Regions from separate parts of the Vibrio agarivorans genome, predicted to be linked through region 1. Evidence: predicted binding sites of a transcription regulator. Region 1 holds the regulator's gene; each other region holds the start of a gene.

Evidence for each region. The regulator MetJ, encoded in region 1, represses methionine synthesis genes. The targets are predictions, from matches to a motif close to TTAGACNTNTANANGTCTAA.
Region 2: metA (homoserine O-acetyltransferase MetA) is a predicted target of MetJ. The motif match lies at 5,387-5,406, and genes of this name have one in related genera.
Region 3: metE (5-methyltetrahydropteroyltriglutamate--homocysteine S-methyltransferase) is a predicted target of MetJ. The motif match lies at 1,512-1,531, and genes of this name have one in related genera.

Annotation. Positions count from the first base shown of each region.
Region 1 is NZ_JAUFQF010000004.1:838,299-845,343, forward strand. Features, by position in the region: gene prlC (oligopeptidase A) at 1-959, opposite strand, end outside; gene QWZ05_RS12350 (23S rRNA (adenine(2030)-N(6))-methyltransferase RlmJ) at 1,151-1,990, shown strand; gene gorA (glutathione-disulfide reductase) at 2,281-3,636, shown strand; gene QWZ05_RS12360 (VC0807 family protein) at 3,828-4,523, shown strand; gene QWZ05_RS12365 (gluconokinase) at 4,724-5,224, shown strand; gene metJ (met regulon transcriptional regulator MetJ) at 5,315-5,635, opposite strand; gene QWZ05_RS12375 (O-succinylhomoserine (thiol)-lyase) at 5,846-7,012, shown strand; gene QWZ05_RS12380 (bifunctional aspartate kinase/homoserine dehydrogenase II) at 7,014-7,045, shown strand, end outside.
Region 2 is NZ_JAUFQF010000004.1:2,351,091-2,358,135, forward strand. Features, by position in the region: gene gyrA (DNA topoisomerase (ATP-hydrolyzing) subunit A) at 1-2,428, shown strand, start outside; gene QWZ05_RS19335 (BCCT family transporter) at 2,754-4,331, shown strand; gene metA (homoserine O-acetyltransferase MetA) at 4,425-5,366, opposite strand; gene QWZ05_RS19345 (ATP-binding protein) at 5,490-5,939, shown strand; gene QWZ05_RS19350 (GNAT family N-acetyltransferase) at 5,932-6,423, shown strand; gene QWZ05_RS19355 (NUDIX hydrolase) at 6,453-7,045, shown strand, end outside.
Region 3 is NZ_JAUFQF010000004.1:2,920,452-2,927,496, forward strand. Features, by position in the region: gene metE (5-methyltetrahydropteroyltriglutamate--homocysteine S-methyltransferase) at 1-1,476, opposite strand, end outside; gene metR (HTH-type transcriptional regulator MetR) at 1,708-2,619, shown strand; gene QWZ05_RS21895 (DUF4250 domain-containing protein) at 2,635-2,835, opposite strand; gene QWZ05_RS21900 (HI_1241 family integral membrane domain) at 2,961-3,653, opposite strand; gene QWZ05_RS21905 (YgiQ family radical SAM protein) at 3,840-6,179, shown strand; gene QWZ05_RS21910 (TolC family protein) at 6,343-7,045, shown strand, end outside.

The DNA.
Region 1 (7,045 bases):
GCAAAGCTACGCAAATCTTCAACTTCACGCTCACCTTGAGTTTTCGCTTTTGTTGCTAAGTCATTGAGAAAACCCAGAACCTGATCTGGGCTTTCAGCCATCTTAGTCGCGAGTGACTTTTCACTGAAAGTGTTGAAGCCCAACATGCGCGCAATCTCATGGCGCAGTTTAAGCTGCTCGTTAATGATCTCAGTGTTGTCCCACTTGCCCGCATTCGGGCCACGATCCGAGGCGCGCGTCACGTACGCTTCATACAGTTCTTTACGCAGGTCTTGATTGTCGCAATACGTCATGACTGGTAGGTAAGATGGAATATCTAAGGTCAGAAGATAACCTTCCAACTCTTTCGCTTCTGCTGCCGCTTGTGCCGCAGCAAGTGCAGACTCCGGCATGCCTGCTAACTCCGCCACATCAGTGACATGTTTCGACCAGCCCATCGTGGCATCGAGTACATTGTTTGAAAACTGAGAACCTAGCTCTGACATTCGCTTACTGATTTCACCGTAGCGGTGCTGCTCATTGGCAGGTAAGCCAATGCCTGACAATTCGAAGTCACGTAGTGAATCTGTGATGGTTTTCTTTTGTGCCTGAGTCAGCGTTGCAAACTCATCACTCGCTTTAATTGCCTTATAGGCTTCAAACAGCCCTTTATGCTGACCAACCCATGTACCGTATTCAGATAACAGTGGTAGACAACTTTCATAAGCTTCACGCAACTCTTCACTGTTCACCACGGAATTCATGTGGCTCACTGGTGACCAAATGCGACTCAAACGGTCATCGACTTGCTCAATCGGGGCAACAAGGTTTTGCCATGTCGGTCGATCATTTCCCTCCAGCAAGGCGTCTATTTTTGCACGGCAATCAGCAATAGCTTGCTCGACAGCTGGTTTCACGTGCTCTGGTTTGATCTCAGAAAAAGGGGGTAAATCGTTAAACGTCAACAATGGATTGGACATAATCATTCCTTGTAGTGGAAAGCTCGAATGCGGTCACGGGTTTAGAGATGCGGCACCACCATTCGACCCTCTTATTTTCATTAATACTTATCTAAATATAGGTAGGTTCAGCAATTTTCAATAGTGGCGTATAATCGTAACTATATCTTTATTCCTAAGACACGCTCTGAGTAGCGTTTTGAGAGTCCACCTTGCTAAGTTATCGCCATAGTTTTCACGCCGGCAATCATGCGGATGTCGTTAAGCACATCGTACAAAGCCTCATTCTTGATGCGTTCAAGCAGAAAGATAAACCATTTGTTTATCACGACACCCATTCAGGTGTTGGCCGTTACGACTTAACTCACGAATGGTCAGAAAAAACCAGCGAGTATAAGCAAGGTATCGCTCGTGTATGGCAACAAGATAACACGCCAGCGGATATTGAAGGTTACCTAGAGTCGATCAAAGTGCTCAACAATGGCGATGCTCTGCGCTATTACCCAGGTTCTCCTCGCGTTGCACGTGCACAAATTCGCGAACAAGACCGCATGGTATTAACCGAGCTGCACCCAAGTGACTATCCACTGCTTGAGCAAGAATTTCATCGCGATCGTCAGGTAAAAATCTTTAAAGAAGATGGCTTTAAACGCCTTAAAGCGAGCTTACCACCAAAAGAGCGTCGTGGCTTAGTGCTCATTGACCCTCCTTATGAGCTGGCCAAAGAGTATCGAGATGTGGTGAATGCCATTGCACAAAGTTACAAGCGCTGGGCAACCGGTGTCTATGCGATTTGGTATCCAGTAGTAAACCGCCATGATATTGACGATATGCTCGAAGGATTAGAGAGTCTAGGGATCAAAAAGATCTTACAGATCGAACTAGGTGTTTCTCCCGATACTAACGAGCGCGGCATGACTGCATCGGGCATGATCGTGATTAACCCTCCTTGGAAACTAGAAAGCCAAATGAAGGAGATTCTACCTTTCCTCAAACAGGCGATCGCACCTGCTACTGGTCATTACAAGGTCGAGTGGGTTGTTCCTGAGTAACCCTTTACGCATCTAACTTTCAGGCACACATCGTTGTGCCTGAAAAGCCTTTCCCTAACTTCATTTCGTCTAATATTAGCGAGTGGCGTCTTACGTTCGCGGTCTATCAACAAGATACTCATCGTTATTAGTCATAATCAAACTCACTTTTTCCCATTAGATAAAGTTGCTAGACTCATCGTACTATTAAGGATATCGATTCCTATATGTTCAGTATTGAGTTTGGTGATTTCACCCCAATCTAGTTCTTATAGGCAATCCACAAAATCAATAAGCTCCTGGAGAAAGTAATGGCAACACATTTTGACTATATCTGTATTGGTGGCGGAAGCGGCGGTATCGCATCAGCAAACCGCGCAGCTATGTACGGTGCAAAGGTCGCACTTATCGAAGCGCAAGACTTGGGTGGTACATGTGTAAACGTAGGTTGTGTACCGAAGAAGGTCATGTGGCATGGTGCACAAGTTGCTGAAGCGATGAACCTTTACGCTCCAGATTACGGCTTTGATGTGGATGTGAAAGGCTTTGACTGGGGTAAGCTTGTAGAAAGCCGTCAAGCTTATATCGGTCGTATTCACCAATCTTACGACCGCGTATTGGGCAACAACAAAGTGAATGTGATTAAAGGCTTCGCTAAGTTTGTTGACGAAAAAACCGTTGAAGTAAACGGCGAGCATTACACGGCTGATCACATCCTGATCGCAGTTGGTGGACGCCCTACCATTCCAAATATTCCAGGTGCTGAACACGGCATCGACTCAAATGGCTTCTTTGATCTTGCTGAGCAACCAAAACGCGTTGCTGTGATCGGTGCAGGCTACATTGCGGTTGAAATTGCAGGTGTGTTGCACGCGCTAGGCACAGAAACCCACCTGTTCTGCCGTAAAGAGACGCCAATCCGTAGCTTTGACCCAATGATCATTGAGACACTGGTTGAAGTAATGGAAGCAGAAGGTCCTACGCTGCACAACAACTCCGTGCCAAAAGAGATCGTTAAAGAAGCCGATGGCAGCTTAACGCTTCACCTAGAAAACGGTAACAGCCAAAACGTAGACAAAGTGATTTGGGCGATAGGTCGCCATCCAGCAACGGATGCAATTAATCTCGACTCTACCGGTGTTGCGACTAATGAGCGCGGCTACATTAAGGTAGATGAATACCAAGAAACAAACGTGAAAGGCATCTACTGTGTAGGTGACATCATGGAAGGCGGTATTGAACTAACTCCTGTTGCGGTCAAAGCAGGTCGCCAACTTTCTGAGCGTCTGTTTAACAACAAACCCGATGCGAAAATGGACTACGACCTTGTTCCAACGGTTGTTTTCAGCCACCCACCAATCGGTACTATCGGCCTGACAACACAGGAAGCGGAAGAGCAATACGGTAAAGACAATGTGAAAGTCTACACTTCTGGCTTTACTGCGATGTACACCGCGGTAACTAAGCACCGTCAACCATGTAAGATGAAGCTAGTTTGTGCGGGTGAAGATGAGAAAGTCGTTGGTCTTCACGGCATTGGCTTCACGGTTGATGAAATGATTCAAGGCTTTGCGGTTGCAATGAAGATGGGCGCAACTAAAGCAGATTTTGATGCTGTTGTCGCCATCCACCCTACTGGCAGCGAAGAGTTCGTCACCATGAGATAGGGCACACGCCTATCTCGTCGCAATTGATAAAAGCCACTGAGCAAACAAAATCTCAGTGGCTTTTCTTTATCCAGCCTAGTCGCGGATAAGGCAATGAAACATCCTGTCACCCTATAGGCATTTGCGTTTTACCCACACTTGGATACTATTTCCAGCCATTTACTCTCTTTGTGTACCAAAACAGGACAGCTATGAGTCAAAGTAACAACAAAAAGCCCAACCCACTGTTTGAGGTGGCCTTTAACGTCTTGATCCCATCGTTCATTTTAATGAAGTTCAGTGGTGATGAGCACTTAGGCGCGGTCATGGCACTGGTTGTCGGTCTCGCATTTCCTGTGGTTTATGGTGGCTATGAGCTGATAAACAATAAGAAGTTTAACTTTATCGCTGCACTTGGCTTTATCAGCGTGTTGCTCACCGGTGGTATTGGCCTACTAGAGTTAGACACTCGCTGGTTGGCTCTAAAAGAAGCACTGATCCCAGGGCTGATTGGTATCGCGATTTTCGTCTCTACGTACACTCGCTACCCTGTAGTGAAAAAGGTTCTATTTAACGACACCGTGTTGAACTTACCACTTATCAAAGAGCGTCTGGCACAAAGCGGTAATGAGCAAGCATTTGAACGCTGTCTATTGCGCTCTAATCATCTATTTGCGACCACGTTTTTCTTCTCTTCTGCGATGAACTACTTCCTTGCTACATGGATTGTAACCAGTCCAGCAGGCACAGCAGCATTCAATGAAGAAGTCGGTAAGCTCGCGCTATATAGCTACCCTGCAATCGCTATCCCTAGCATGATTATGATGATGGCTATCTTCTATTATATTTGGAAAAAAATCAGCAGCATGACATCGCTAACTGCTGAAGAGGTTTTCCATTCTAGTTGATAGGCAAATCGAACTAATACTCGCACTCAGAAAGGGGCATCACTTGGTTGGTGCCCCTTTCTCTTTTATGATTTATGACCCAATAATCCTCATCTATTGATAGATAGCTGTGACTTAAGTCAACTCTCAATAACTTACCCATCACGCATTTCCCAGAGCGAGAATAGTATAAAGTCTGTTAGTGTATATGGAGCAACATTATGCTTGGCAGTAGCATTATCGTCATGGGAGTTAGCGCTTGTGGCAAAAGCACAATCGGTGAGCTTTTAGCACATAAACTTGGCTATAAGTTCATAGACGGAGACGACCTTCATCCGCAAGAAAATATTCTAAAAATGTCATCTGGCCAGCCATTGAACGATAGCGATCGCTTGCCATGGCTAGAGTGCATTCGTGACGCTGCTCATCGCTTCGAAAGAAACAAAGAGAACAGTATTATTGTCTGCTCAGCACTCAAGAGAAAATATCGCGATCAAATCCGAGAGGGAAACCAAAATGTTACCTTCATTTTTCTAGATGGTAGTATTGATTTAATACTTGAACGTATCCGTGCGCGCCAAGGGCATTTTATGCAAGAGGGTATGGTGAAAAGCCAGTTTGAAACACTTGAGCGCCCATACGGTGAACCCAACACCATATTTATCAACATTGATGCGCCTATCGATGAAATTGTCGAGCAGGCAATTCAGCAAATAAGTTGAGTTTTTCGCAAATCTATCAATATTCGAATGCAGAGTTTTGGGGAGCTTTACCAATAATACTCCCCAAAAACCTATCGACGATAAACTTTCCTATTCTTCGTCAAACGCTTCAAACTCGATACCCATCTCTGTCATCAGCGCTTTCGCTTCTGCAGGAATTTCATCAGGGCGGTCTTTTCGCAAATCTTCGTCTGTCGGTAAAGGCTGGCCAGTGTATGCGTGCAGAAATGCCTCACATAGCAGCTCACTGTTTGTCGCATGGCGTAGGTTATTAATTTGGCGGCGAGTACGTTCATCCGTCAATACTTTCAGTACTTTAAGAGGGATAGATACTGTGATTTTTTTTACTTGCTCGCTTTTTTTACCATGCTCAGCATAAGGGCTAATGTATTCGCCATTCCAGTCTGCCATGAGACACCTTTCAATCGTCGTTGTTCTAAATAGATAAGGGGGAGATTTTAGCCGGATTTAAGGCTAAGAGCAAAGACATATAGACGTCTAGAAGTGTTGACGTCTCACATTATGAAAAGTAAAGTGTCGGTTAATGGATTAAGAAACGTTTATAACAGATTTAGATAAACGTTTTGTGAAGCACTATCACTCTTTGGGAAGGACACTCTTATGAGCGCACGCAAGCCTGCGACAATTGCCGTTCGCACCGGCATCGAATCAGACACTCAACACCATGCGGTTGTTCCACCCATTTACCTCTCCACCAACTATGGTTTTCCGGCCTTTGGCGAAGTCCCAAATTATGACTATACGCGTTCTGGCAACCCAAATCGAGGCCTCCTAGAGCAAGCGCTTTATGAGCTCGAATCAGGAAAAGGGGCGGTAGTCACAAACTGTGGCACCTCAGCTCTAAACTTGTGGGTTTCTGCATTTCTCGGCCCTGACGATCTTATCATTGCTCCACACGACTGTTACGGCGGTACATACCGTTTGTTCAATACTCGTGCGCAAAAGGGCGACTTCAAAGTACAGTTTGTTGACCAAACCGACACGCAAGCACTCAATGAAGCACTTGAAAAGAAGCCAAAGCTTATCTTGTTAGAAACACCATCGAACCCGCTGGTTCGAGTGGTGGACATTGCCGCTATTTGTCAGCAAGCGAAACAGGTTGGCGCTCTGGTTGCTGTCGATAATACCTTTTTGACACCTGTGTACCAAAAGCCTTTAGAGCTCGGTGCAGACTTCGTTATCCACTCTACGACTAAGTACATCAATGGCCACTCTGACGTCATTGGTGGTGTGGTGATCACGAAAACAGAAGAGCATGCCGAGGAGCTCGCTTGGTGGGGTAACTGCATTGGCGCAACCGGTACTCCTTTTGATAGTTACATGACTCTGCGCGGTATACGTACCCTCGGAGCTCGCATGCGAGTGCATGAAGAGAGTTCACAGCAAATCCTCGACTGCCTGATTAATGAGCCCCTAGTAAGCAAGGTCTACCACCCTAGCCTACCAAGCCACCCAGGTCATGAGATTGCGAAAAAACAGCAGTCAGGTTTCGGGTCAATGCTCAGCTTTGAGTTCGGCGGCTCATTTGAGCAACTTAAATTCTTTGTCGGTAAGCTCGAGCTCTTTTCTTTAGCAGAGTCACTCGGTGGGGTAGAAAGCCTTATTTGCCACCCTGCATCGATGACACACCGCGCAATGGGCGAAGAAGCTCTAGCAGAAGCAGGAGTGACACAATATCTGTTACGTCTGTCTGTCGGCCTAGAAGACTGCCAAGATCTGATTGCCGATCTAGAACAAGCATTCGCTCAAGCGAAGGAGGCATTTTAAAATGACTCACCCACGTCAGTTACACAAATTTGG
Region 2 (7,045 bases), 1.5 Mb from region 1:
TGTTGTCGGCGACGTAATCGGTAAATATCACCCACATGGTGATAGCGCGGTGTACGATACTATCGTACGTATGGCGCAGCCGTTCTCACTGCGTTACATGCTTGTCGATGGTCAAGGTAACTTTGGCTCAATCGATGGTGACTCCGCTGCGGCAATGCGTTATACCGAAGTTCGTATGGCGAAAATTGCCCACGAACTATTAGCAGACCTAGATAAAGAGACAGTGGACTACGTACCTAACTATGACGGTACTGAACAAATTCCAGCTGTTCTTCCAACTAAGATTCCTAACCTACTGGTTAACGGTTCGTCCGGTATCGCAGTAGGTATGGCAACCAACATTCCACCTCACAACCTAAGTGAAGTGATTGATGGCTGTCTTGCATACATTAACAATGAAGCAATCACGATTGATGAGCTGATGGATTACATTCCAGGCCCAGATTTTCCGACTGCGGCATTGATCAGTGGCCGTAAAGGCATCGTCGACGCGTACAAAACGGGTCGCGGTAAAATCTACATGCGCTCTAAAGCGGATATAGAAGCGGATAAGAACGGCAAAGAAACCATCATCGTTACTGAAATCCCTTATCAAGTTAACAAAGCTCGCCTGATCGAGAAGATTGCTGAGTTGGTTAAAGATAAGAAGGTAGAAGGTATCAGTGCACTACGCGACGAGTCTGATAAAGACGGCATGCGTATTGTTATTGAGTGTAAGCGTGATGCTGTCGGTGAAGTGGTTCTTAACAACCTTTACGCACAAACTCAGCTTCAAACGACCTTTGGTATCAACATGGTTGCGCTAGACAATGGTCAGCCTAAGTTGTTTAACCTTAAAGAGATGCTGAAGTGTTTCGTTGATCACCGTCGTGAAGTAGTGACACGTCGTACCATCTTTGAACTGCGCAAAGCGCGTGAACGTGCTCACATCCTAGAAGCACTGTCTCTTGCGTTGGCAAACATTGATGAAGTGATTGAGCTTATCAAGAGTGCGCCAACACCGGCAGAAGCGAAAGTTGGCTTAGTCTCACGTGGTTGGGATTTAGGCAACGTAGCTTCAATGCTAGAGCGTGCTGGTACTGACGCTGCACGCCCAGAGTGGCTAGAGCCAGAGTTCGGTATCCGTGACGGTCAGTACTACCTAACTGAAACGCAAGCACAAGCGATTCTAGAGCTTCGTCTACACCGCCTAACCGGTCTAGAGCACGAGAAGATTCTGGACGAGTACAAAGCACTGCTAGAAGAAATTGCAGAGCTGATGCACATCCTTGCAAGCACTGAGCGTCTGATGGAAGTTATCCGTGAGGAGCTTGAAGCCGTTCGTGAAGGTTACGGTGATGTTCGTCGTACTGAAATCACAGCAGCAAGCCACGATATCGACATGGAAGAGCTGATTGCTCGTGAAGATGTTGTTGTGACACTGTCACATGAAGGCTATGTGAAGTACCAAATCCTTAGCGACTACGAAGCACAGCGTCGTGGCGGTAAAGGTAAGAGTGCAACCAAGATGAAAGATGAAGATTACATCGAACGTCTACTTGTTGCGAACACGCATGACAACATTCTATGTTTCTCTACGCGTGGTAAGACTTACCGTCTGAAAGTGTATCAATTGCCACAAGCAAGCCGCACAGCACGTGGTAAGCCAATTGTGAACATTCTGCCTCTTGAAGAGAACGAGCGTATCACAGCAATTCTGCCTGTTTCCGAGTTCGATGCTGATAAGTATATCTTTATGGCAACGGGTGACGGTACCGTTAAGAAGACCTCTCTTGACCAATTCGCTAATGTTCGTGCTAACGGCCTAATTGCGGTTAACTTACGTGATGATGACTCGCTGATTGGTGTTGATATCACCACAGGTTCTAGCGATATCATGCTGTTCTCGAAAGCGGGTAAAGTGGTTCGTTTCAACGAAGATAAAGTTCGTGCGATGGGTCGTACAGCGGCAGGTGTTCGTGGTATGAAATTGGCTGATGATGACCAAGTTGTATCACTGATTGTTCCTTCAAACGAGGGCGACATTCTGACAGTGACACAAAATGGTTACGGTAAGCGTACTGAGCTTGCAGAGTACCCAACCAAAGGTCGTGCAACTCAAGGTGTCGTTTCTATCAAAGTCTCTGATCGTAATGGTCCTGTTGTCGGTGCTATCCAAGTTGAGGAAGGCGACGAGATGATGATGATCACCGATGCAGGCACATTGGTACGTACACGTGTAGCAGAAGTCAGCCAAGTAGGTCGTAACACACAAGGTGTTACACTGATCAGAACAGCAGAAGATGAATCTGTTGTAGGCCTTCAACGCATCGAAGAGATTGAAGATGTTGAACTGCTAGAAGAAGGTACTGAAGCGGAAGGTGGTGTTGAAGCAACACAACCAGAAGCAACAAATGATGATGCTCCTGCAGCAGATAGCGAAGAGTAATCACTATTTTTAGTTGATATAGCCGGGCTAAATAGCCCGGCTTTTTTGTGTTTGCTTGACGGATAAAACAGCGCTTGAAAGTCGATTTATTGAAAAAGTGGTGCCATTTTCACCATTTACTGGCAAGGAACTGCTACTTTTGTACAATAGGCGCGGATTTCTATTTTTATCAATCAGTTGATGAAAGAGGACATCCAAAACGAGATAAGTGACTTTGCGTACAAATTTATTTTCTGATGATTTGTACTCAAAGTGATTTGAGAAAGTGGGGAGCAACAATGCAACTCAAGGACTCACGTCTCACACGGAATTAGTAGAGGGTCAAATGACTAAAGGTATAGATAAATACAGTATCGACAGTACAGATTATACTGTCGGTCAAGATAACGTTCAGAAGTGGGGGTTTGATGTCCATAACCCTGTGTTTGGCGTAAGTGCAGGTTTCATCATACTGTTTCTCATTGCCGCAATGGTGATGGACGCAGGTGATGCAAAAGCGGCGTTAGATGGTATCAAATGGCAGATTATTGGCTCGTTTGACTGGCTGTTTATTTGGTCAGGTAACATCTTCGTTGTCTTCTGTTTAGCTCTAATTGTAACGCCTTACGGCAAAATCCGTTTAGGTGGTCAAGATGCCACGGCAGATTACTCATTTTTCTCGTGGTTAGCGATGCTTTTCGCAGCCGGTATGGGTATCGGCTTAATGTTCTGGAGTGTGGCAGAACCCGTTGCTTACTTCACAGGCTGGTATGAGACACCACTTGCGGTAGAGCCAAACACACCAGAAGCGGCGAAAGCGGCGCTTGGCGCTACTATGTACCACTGGGGCCTTCATCCTTGGGCTATCTACGGTGTAGTGGCATTGTCTTTAGCGTTCTTTACCTACAATAAAGGCTTACCACTCTCTATTCGCTCTATTTTTTACCCGATTTTAGGTGATAGAGCGTGGGGTTGGCCTGGTCACGTCGTGGATATTCTCGCCGTGCTAGCGACGCTATTTGGTCTGGCGACATCGCTTGGCCTTGGTGCTAAGCAAGCGGCAAGCGGTATTCAACATGTGTTTGGTTTTGAAGCAGGTTTAACACTTCAAATCATCGTGATTGCAGTGGTAACGCTTCTAGCTGTCGCTTCTGTATTACGTGGTATTGATGGCGGTGTAAAAGTCATCAGTAACATCAACATGATTGTGGCTTTCCTTCTATTGTTCTTGGTGGCAGCGCTTGGCTTTGCGGTAGCAATGGGCTCACTACCAACGACTTTGATGGGATATGTTGAAAGCTTTATTCCTCTTAGTAATCCACATGGCCGTGAAGATGAGCTTTGGATGCATGGCTGGACAGTATTCTACTGGGCTTGGTGGATTTCATGGTCGCCATTCGTTGGTATGTTTATCGCACGAGTCTCTCGCGGTCGTACTGTACGTGAGTTCATGACAGCGGTTCTTATCGTTCCAACCACTGTGACGCTTATTTGGATGTCAGTGTTCGGCGGTCTAGCGATTGATCAGGTAGTCAACAATGTTGGTCAGCTTGGTGCGAAAGGCCTTACCGATGTATCACTAGCGATGTTTGAAATGTTCGACGTGATGCCAATGAGCACTCTGCTTTCGATTATTGCTGTAATTCTGGTTATGGTGTTCTTCATCACCTCTTCAGATTCAGGCTCACTGGTTATTGATAGCATCACCGCTGGCGGTAAAGTAGACGCACCTGTTCTGCAACGTTGTTTCTGGGCATTTATGGAAGGTGCTATCGCAGCCGCTCTACTATGGGTTGGTGGCACGCAAGCGGTAGAAGCACTGCAAGCGGGCGCTATCTCTACTGCACTGCCATTCACTTTCGTGCTATTGGCGATGTGTGTCAGCCTGTTGATGGGTATGAACACAGAGAAAGAGTACCGATAGAATCTTCTCTCGATAATGTAAAAATGAAAGGCATGCTCTCAAGCATGCCTTTTTTGTCTCTGTATGTCGGTGTTGAACACCTATGAACTTCGACTAATCATCCTTAGTAAAGTTAGCTTCACTGAAGTGATCAAGATCGTAAGGCGTTTGTTGGTAAACACAGTAATTTAGCCAGTTTGCGAACAACAAGTGACCGTGACTGCGCCAACTGGCATTGGGCTTGTTGTCTGGGCAGTTGTTAGGATAGTAATTCACAGGGATCGCCGGCTCCATCCCTTCGCCAAGATCACGTGTGTATTCATTGTGCAGTGTTAGGGCATCGTACTCAGGATGGCCTGTGACAAACACGTTACGCTTATCTTTGGTTGCCGCCAAATACACACCAGCCATATCGGAAGTTGCGAGAATGTCGAGGTCAGTATGCTCTTCGAGAAACTGCGATGAGAAATCAGCAAACCGCGAATGAGGTGCTAAGAAGGTATCATCAAAGCCACGTAGGATAGGGTGGTAGGGATGATGGATTTCATGGTGGTATACGCCCGACAGTTTTTCTTTGCGTGTGCGCTTGGGCAAGTCATACAGTAGCTTCAAGCCAGCTTGTGCAGCCCAGCAGACATACAAGGTTGATGTGACATGTTCTTTGGCCCAGTTCATAATGGTTTTAAGGTGATCCCAATAGATCACATCTTCAAACTGAACAAGACCAAGTGGCGCGCCTGTAATAATCAATCCGTCAAAGTTTCTGTCTTTCACCATCTCAAACTGGCGATAAAAAGTGTCGAGGTGTTCGACAGGAGTGTTCTTACTCGGTCGATTATCAATGCGCAGTAGCTCTACATCGACTTGAAGCGGGCTATTTGATAACAGTCGTAAAAATTGCGTTTCCGTTTCAATCTTTTTTGGCATCAAGTTTAAGATCAGAACTTTGAGAGGACGAATTTCCTGCGTAGAAGCGCGAGTCTCTGGCATAACGAAGATATTTTCGTTACGAAGGACATCGGAGGCAGGTAATTGATCAGGTATCTTGATTGGCACAGCTTTACTCCCTAAGCTTTCTGGACGTCTATACATCCAAACTTAACGTAAACGGTGATTTATGTCGATAGCTAAATCACATATTATTGAATCAATATCTTATTGTGCATTTACAGGCAGAACATGGCTCCAGCAACAAGCGCAGCTCTCACACTTATTCGTGGTCTACCGGGTTCAGGGAAATCAACACTGGCTAAACAGCTGGCCGCGGATTATGCGGCTGAACATTTTGAAGCCGATATGTATTTCGTCAATGAACAAGGCGATTATGTGTTTGACCCTATGCAGCTTTCCCAAGCACATGATTGGTGCCAAACTGCGAGCTTACAAGCGCTCAACTGTGGACTCAACGTAGTGGTTTCAAATACGTTTGTGCAGCTTTGGGAAATAGAACCTTATTTAAAGATGGCAAGGTCATTGGATAAACGTGTAGAAATAATCGAGGTGAACGGCGAGTATGAGTCTGTTCACGATGTACCCGCTAAGACGATCGCGGTGATGAGGCGTAAGTGGCGAGCGATTCCAAAGCAGTGGCAAAAATCCATACAAGTAACGAGTTATGCCAATGAATAAAAATAGTTTATCCCAGGTAGATCTGGTGATTCGAGCTGCAACCACGACGGACTTAGAGGCGCTGAATGAGATGATGTATTGTCTGCACGACGAGCACCATCAGATGTATGCAGAGCTATTTAAACCAGCGGACCAGATAGAAAAATCTATCGCCCACTATATTGATCACCCAGAGTGCCTTGTATTGGTTGCCGAGCATCAACAACAAGTGATTGCTTTTGTATCAGGGTATTTTGGTCAGTATCAATCCCCCGTCAGTCAACCTGTGTTGATGGGGAGCATCGATGAGCTGTATGTGTTGAGCGCTTATAGAAGGTTTGGTGTTGGAGCGCAATTATTGGAACGTATGCAGCGCGATTTTACCCATTATGGTGCGAAATACTTGTTCGTAGAGGTGTGGGATAGCAACACTGCCGGTGTTGAGTTTTATCGCCGTCTTGGTTTTGTGAATCACATACACTGTTTAGCTAAACCATTAACCTAAAACCTTTAATCTAAATTTCGAGGTCCATTTTGAAACAGCCGCTATGGATAGCATTACTGCTTTTTTTGTTTAGCTCACTACTGCAAGCCGAGGATTTTTCTGTCCCCAATGGTGTGAGAGGCTCTTTGTGTATTGTCCATGCCGATCATAAAGTCGTGATGGTAAAAGAGACCTTTAGCCGTAAATTGTCACTACCGGGCGGTACAATCTCAAAAGGGGAAGATCCTAAGCTCACCGCGCAGCGAGAGACATGGGAAGAGGCTGGGCTGGTAGTCAACCCAGTGCGAAAGTTGGGATATACCGACACCGCTGTGGTTTACGAGTGTGTTCCGCAGTCAAAAGTGGTCGCCTTCTCACATCGACAGGGATTAAAAGGTAAAGCGTTACCCGCGTGGTTTGCACCCCATTTTGGTATTGAAGTGAAAGATGTTCTGGCGATTGAGCCACTCCTTGTCGATGCAAGCGACTATCGTTATCCAGAGCAGTGGCCAGCAATCACCCAATGGGTAAGTGAAGTGACCTCCTATCCAATCCAGTATGTGGAAGATTTAGTCAGTAACGGCAATGCGTGGCAAAGGTTTGAGCTGAGGCTATTGAGCAATCTCTATCAACTGGCGGAGGG
Region 3 (7,045 bases), 2.1 Mb from region 1:
ATCATTTCGCTCTGCTTCACCGTGAACCAGTACATCGAGGTCCAACGCCTCTTGGCGACGCACCGCGTCTTCGATATGACCTTTAAGCGCTTGCGTGTAGTCGCTCTCGTTCAACTTGCCTTGGCGATAAGCACTGCGCTGCAATCGAATATCTGCTGTTTGAGGGAATGACCCAATGGTCGTCGTAGGCAGCTTAGGTAGTTGCAAGTGTGTTGCTTGCGCCGCAATACGCTTAGTAAAGGGCAGTGAACGATCTGACGATCCTGCCACTAACGACTGCACCTGCTTTTGAATATGAGATTTATGGATAAACTGTGATAAGGCGCGCTGCTTTAATGGCTCGCTGTAAGCATGACACTCTGTTATTGCCTTATCATCGCCTGATAACGCTCGACCTAACAGGCTAACTTCATGCACTTTCTGCTTAGCGAAAGCAAACCAGCTTTTCGTTTCAACGGAGAGCTCAGTTTCCAACTCTAGGTCCACAGGGCTGTGCAAAAGGGAACATGAACTTGCGACCCACAATCTTTTGCCTAGCTGGTTTTTCAGTGGTTGTAATGTTTCCAACCAATGTGCAAGATCGGCCCGCCATACGTTGCGACCATTAACCGCCCCTACAGATAGCACCCACTGGGCAGGTAGTTTATTCACTACTTCACTCAAAGATTCAGGCTTGTGAGTAACATCGATATGTAAACCGTCCACATCCAGTTCGACAATCTGATCTAAATGATGATTCACTGAATCAAAATAGGTCGTTAGTAGCACTTTTGTTTTCGAGCGCAGCATTTGATAGGCCAACTTAAACGCTCCGATCCAAGCGTTGTCGAGCTCTAGTGCGAGAATAGGCTCATCCACTTGCACCCACTCAACCCCAAGTGCCTCCAGCTTCGTGATGATCTGCTGATACGCCGTGATGAGTCTCGGTAACAGGGATAAACGCTCAAAACCCTCTTCAACTTCTTTACCCAAGTAGAGATAGCTTAGCGGCCCCAACAACACAGGTTTAACGTTATGCCCAGCATCCAGTGCTTGTTTAGTCTCTTCAAAAAGCTGCGTCCACTGTACAGAAAATTGGGTATCCGCATTAAACTCTGGTACGAGATAGTGATAGTTAGTATTAAACCACTTGGTCATGTCTGAGGCCGCCTGACCACAACCACAATCGTTTTGCGACTGGCCACGCCCAACACGGAAAAGCGTATCGAGTGTGATGCGATCTTGTTGATGGCGCTTTGGAACATTGCCAAGCAGTAAGCTAGTCCCTAAAACATGGTCATACCAGGCAAAATCACCGGAAGTCACATAGGTTAGCTCCGCATCAGCCTGTGTTTGCCAGTTGATCGCTCGAATTGTCGAACCTTCATCTTTCAAGGCGTCTTGCGTTATCTCCCCGCGCCAATATTTCTCTAAAGCAAATTTCAGTTGTCTTTTTTCACCAACACGTGGGAAACCAAGAATATGAGTGGTTGTCATAAGTTCTTTCCTTGAGATTATTACGCCCAACCAACTTAGGCGTCTGGATGGCTAAAGTATTTATCAATGCCAACCCAGAGCCAAGCGACAAAGTTTCAGCTTAAACATGAAGAAATTTCATAAATGAAATTCTTTCATTAGTTCTATTTACAATGCTCAATAAAGTTCTTATGGTAAAAGTCGCTCTTGGACAGAGTCAGCAATCGCACATATGGGATAAGGACAACCTAGATGCTTGATTTAAAACACCTAAAAACACTTTCAGCACTTCGTGATACAGGGTCTCTGACTGCGACCGCAACCTCTTTGCACCTGACACAATCGGCACTGTCGCATCAAATCAAAGATCTTGAATCACGGTTAGGAAGTCAGCTATTTCTGCGGAAAACCCGCCCCGTGCGCTTTACTTCAGAGGGAGAGATCTTGCTAAGGCTTGCCGATGAAGTGCTGCCAAAAATTGCCAAGGCTGAAAATGACCTCGCGAGTTTGAAAGAGGATGTCAATGGACGCTTGCATATGGCGATTGAGTGCCACTCCTGCTTTCAGTGGTTAATGCCTGCACTCAAGGAGTACCAAGTCACTTGGCCAAGTGTCACCTTAGACTTCTCATCTGGATTTGGATTTGAACCACTCCCGGCATTGATTGGAGGCGAACTCGACTTAGTGGTGACCTCCGATGTCAATCCACGCTCAGAAGTCCACTATGAGCCGATGTTTGATTTTGAAATGCGACTGATCACCGCTACCAACCACCCACTTGCAGAAGTAGACGTGATCCAACCTGATCACCTAATCAATGAAACGATGATCAGCTATCCAGTACAAAAGCAGCGTCTTGATGTGGTAAAACACTTTCTTAGCCCAGCCGGCATCGAACCTGCAAAATGGAAACAGGCAGACAATACGTTGATGCTGGTACAAATGGTATCGGCTGGATTAGGCGTTGCCGCTTTGCCCAATTGGGCCATCAGTGAATTTTCTCGACAAGGGTTGATCACAAGCAAGCCCCTAGGGGAAGGGTTGTGGCGACGTCTGTTTGCCGCAACGCGTGCATCAGATAAAGATAAGCGTTATTTGCAGGCATTCTTTTCTACCGCTCGCCAGCAATGCAAAAGCCACCTTGATGGGATCAAGATGGCTTAATAAATTGATAAAGCGCTAGCGTGGGTAGGATTTAAACTGGTTAGTCAGTGGGTCGTATTGATACCCTAAAACATCCAACTTACCCACTAAGCCTTCGACATCAATTTCGTAGGCTGTGGCTAACTCTTCAAAACTATCACATTCAAGTCGCAGCTTCTCATTGACGATGCCCAACAAAATCACACTATCGAAGTTTCTCACATTTGATAGGTCCATACGACGCTCCTTGCATTCACACCACTTATGTAAGCATAGAAGCTATTCAGGCATTCGACAGAGTGATTACTCAAATATGATCATTTCTGTGCACCTAATCTCACCAGCCTTTCTCTAAATCTGAGTTATAGCGGGGCTGTCAGTGACGACAGGCTCAAAAATGCTTGGCTAGATCCCAGCAAAAGGATCAGTGCGAAGAAAATGACATACTTGTTCGGCTCGCTTGGACGAATCAAGTGCCAGCACCAAGCGACGACACCGATGATCAGCATGACAACGACACTCACAATAGGCGTGAGCAATTGTGGATGAGCATCAATGTCCAGTGCATAGCTCAGCCACAACACACAAAGTGCAAACAGCATCGCAGCAATCACACCGCTAAACGGTAATAGACGATGAAATGCTTGTAGTCGTGTTCGTGCGACCACCAACAAGCCGTGTGCTAACGCGCCACCTAACAACACTAGCCAGGTGATCATACCCAATGTCATCGCTGCTTGAGGGGCTTGGAGCGATAACATCAAGGTAAATGTCGCCGCAAGGCCACCAGCCAGATACAGTAACCATATAGGCCCTTGCTCACGGGTCTTTTTCGTTTGCACTTGAGTGTAAAAATAGAAAATGGCGAATACCACCATAAAAGCTTCTACTCGCAAAGAGCACACCGCAAGCCACAAAATGGCTAGCACAGGCAAAACACGATGAATTCGGCCACGTTGACCAGGACAAATCTCACCTTTGACTAGAATTAGAGTAAGAACCAGTTGCGCACCTAACAGCATAGGCGGAAAGGTCATTAACAGCGTTGCGATCATAGCGATGGGTATTCACTTAATAGAGCCTATAGATGGGGCGAGAGTGTAGCGAAAAGCAAGACGCTGGGCAATTTACTCAAGCGTTGTCAGCGCAAGATTTCGACCAGTAAATACCCGTACTAATCGCAGGGTGCAACTTACACGGCAGAAGTATATAATTCGCGCTCCTGAAAATGAGAGTCAACTATGTTAAGTAACATCACACCAATTCACGAACACAAAAAGTACTGGGCGGAATGCTTTGGTACGGCGCCATTTTTGCCAACCAGCAGAAAAGAGATGGACGCACTCGGCTGGGATAGCTGTGACATAATTATCGTAACGGGTGATGCTTACGTTGACCATCCTAGCTTTGGTATGGCGATCATCGGCCGTCTACTGGAAGCGCAAGGCTTTCGCGTTGGCATCATCGCACAGCCTAAATGGAATGATAAAACTGATTTCATGAAGCTTGGCAAGCCGAACCTATTTTTCGGTATTACTGCGGGCAACATGGACTCTATGATCAACCGCTACACTGCTGATCGTAAACTGCGCCACGACGACGCGTATACGCCCCACAACGAAGGGGGTAAACGCCCTGACCGCGCCACGCTCGTCTACTCGCAGCGCTGCCGTGAAGCTTATAAAGAAGCACCAATTGTATTAGGTGGTATTGAAGCTAGCCTTCGCCGTCTTGCGCACTATGATTACTGGTCTGACAAAGTTCGTCGCTCTGTCTTGTTTGATGCCAAAGCGGATATTCTGCTGTTTGGTAACGCAGAGCGAGCTCTGATTGAAGTGGCTCATCGTCTGGCTGATGGTGAAGATATTGCTCAGCTGACCAATATTCGTGGTACGGCAGTTAACTTGCCCACAGAGCCCGAACATTACAACATCATCGATTCTTCTCGCATTGAAAAGCCACGTAAAGAGGCGTTTATTCCGCCAAACCCTTACGAAGTTGAAACTCAATGTGAAACCAAATCAGAGGTCGAAGAAGCGCAAGCGAAGCCGATAACCATCCGTCCTTCGCGCCATGATGCAGAAACCACGGCAGTGCGTTTACCGCCATTCGAGAAGCTTAACAACGACCGTATTCTGTACGCTCACGCTGCACGTATCATGCACCTTGAGACTAACCCGTATTCTGGTCGCGCGCTCATTCAACGTCACGGTAATCGCGAACTTTGGATAAACCAACCGCCGATCCCGCTTTCAACCGAAGAGATGGATTACGTGTTCGGCTTACCTTATGCTCGTGTGCCTCACCCGATGTATGGCAAAGCGAAAATTCCCGCTTACGACATGATCAAAACGTCAGTTAACATCATGCGAGGCTGTTTTGGTGGCTGTTCTTTCTGTTCTATTACAGAGCACGAAGGACGTATCATTCAAAACCGCTCACAGGAGTCTATCCTTAATGAGCTGGAAGATATTCGCGACAAGGTACCGGGCTTTACCGGCACCATTTCAGACTTGGGTGGCCCTACCGCCAACATGTACCGCCTTGGCTGTAGCGATCCTAAAGCAGAGATGAACTGTCGCCGACCGTCGTGCGTGTTCCCTGGAATCTGTAACAAACTCAATACCGATCATAAGCACACCATCGACCTGTATCGTGCCGCGCGTAAAGTAAAAGGCGTGAAGAAAGTCATGATCGCTTCTGGTGTACGTTATGACCTCGCTATTGAGTCACCAGAATATGTGCGTGAACTGGTTACCCACCACGTTGGCGGCTACCTCAAGATTGCGCCAGAGCATACAGAGAAAGGCCCACTCGATCTGATGATGAAACCGGGCATGGGCACTTACGACCGCTTCAAAGAGATGTTTGAGAAGTACAGTGCGGAAGCGGGCAAGAAACAGTACCTTATCCCCTACTTCATCTCTGCGCACCCAGGCACAGAAGATGAAGACATGCTTAACCTTGCACTGTGGCTTAAGCAGAACAACTTTGAGTGTGACCAAGTACAGAACTTCTATCCATCGCCGATGTGTAATGCGACGGCAATGTACTACTCGGAAACGAATCCACTCAAACGTGTGAAGTACAAAAAACGCGAAGATGTACCCGTTGCTAAGGGCGAGCGTCAACGCCGTTTACACAAGGCTCTGTTGCGTTATCACGATCCAGAAAACTGGCCGTTGATCCGCGAAGCGTTAGTCAACATGGGCAAGAAGCATCTGATCGGCGATAAGCCAAACTGTCTGGTGCCAGCGGAAGATCTCGACGCGCAAACACCGGCGCAACGCCGCCGCTCAGGACGCCATGGTGCGAACCGTTTCGCCACCAAGCACACTAAAAACCAACCTGGTTTTGGCCAAGGTAGTGATCGCCGTCAAGACGGTAAACCAAAAAGTAATGGCGCTGGTCGCCCGGGGCAGAATAAAGGGCCACAAGGTAAAGGAAGCCAAGGCAGCCGCAACTCATCCGGGGGCAGCTCAGCAGGACATAACGGCACTCAAGGTCAACAGCGCCGTGGCAACAACGGTAAACCTGCAGCTTCTGCAGGCCAAGGACAACGCCGTGGTAAACGCAAGTAGCCTTTAAATTAACCGTTCTAACACTCTCTAAACGCGAGCAAGATGCTCGCGTTTTTTTATCCCTTTCAGATAATTAGTTACAAATGATCCTATAGTTAAATATTAACAAGCTCCTATAAATTAGTTATATTTAGAGTTAATACTCTAACGCGTGGTATTCAGGATGATGGCGCATTTACAACGCTTATTACTAATCAGCAGTGCATCACTGCTCACTTTCAATAGCTATGCTGGTGCGATCTCTTTTGATCAAGCTTGGCAAGTGCTGCAAGACAACAACCACTCTTTAGCCGCTGAGCGTGCTAATGTAGAAACCTATCAACACCTTGAATCGGCAAAAGGTAACCTAAACCTTCCTCAAGTTTCCATTGGCGCTAATTACACGCGTTTGGATAACGATGTCACGGTGACGGGTAAGCAGCTTGCTGACGCCACAACTATCCCAGGGCTCGATATAGCTTCTGCTCAAGCGTTGTCTAGCCTTTTGCCTATACTCGGTGGTATAGAAACAACAATCGCTGAGAAAGACATTTTCACCTCCTCGATTCGAGCGGTATGGCCGATTTTCACTGGTGGACGAATCACCGCGGCGCAAACGGCGGCCAAAGGTGAAACCGAAGCGGCGAGAAGCCAATTTGATATGGAAGTGCAAGCGCGTTACGAAGATCTCAGCAAATACTATTTCTCCGTCGTGCTCGCCAAAGAGGTATTAAAGACCCGACAAGCTGTCGAGCAAGGGTTGCACAAACACCAAGAGTTTGCAGTCAAACTTGAAGAGCAAGGGCAAATCGCACGCGTTGAGCGCTTACAAGCAGACGCTTCGCTCGATAAAGCCAAAGTAGAGACGCGCAAAGCCCTAAGCCAGC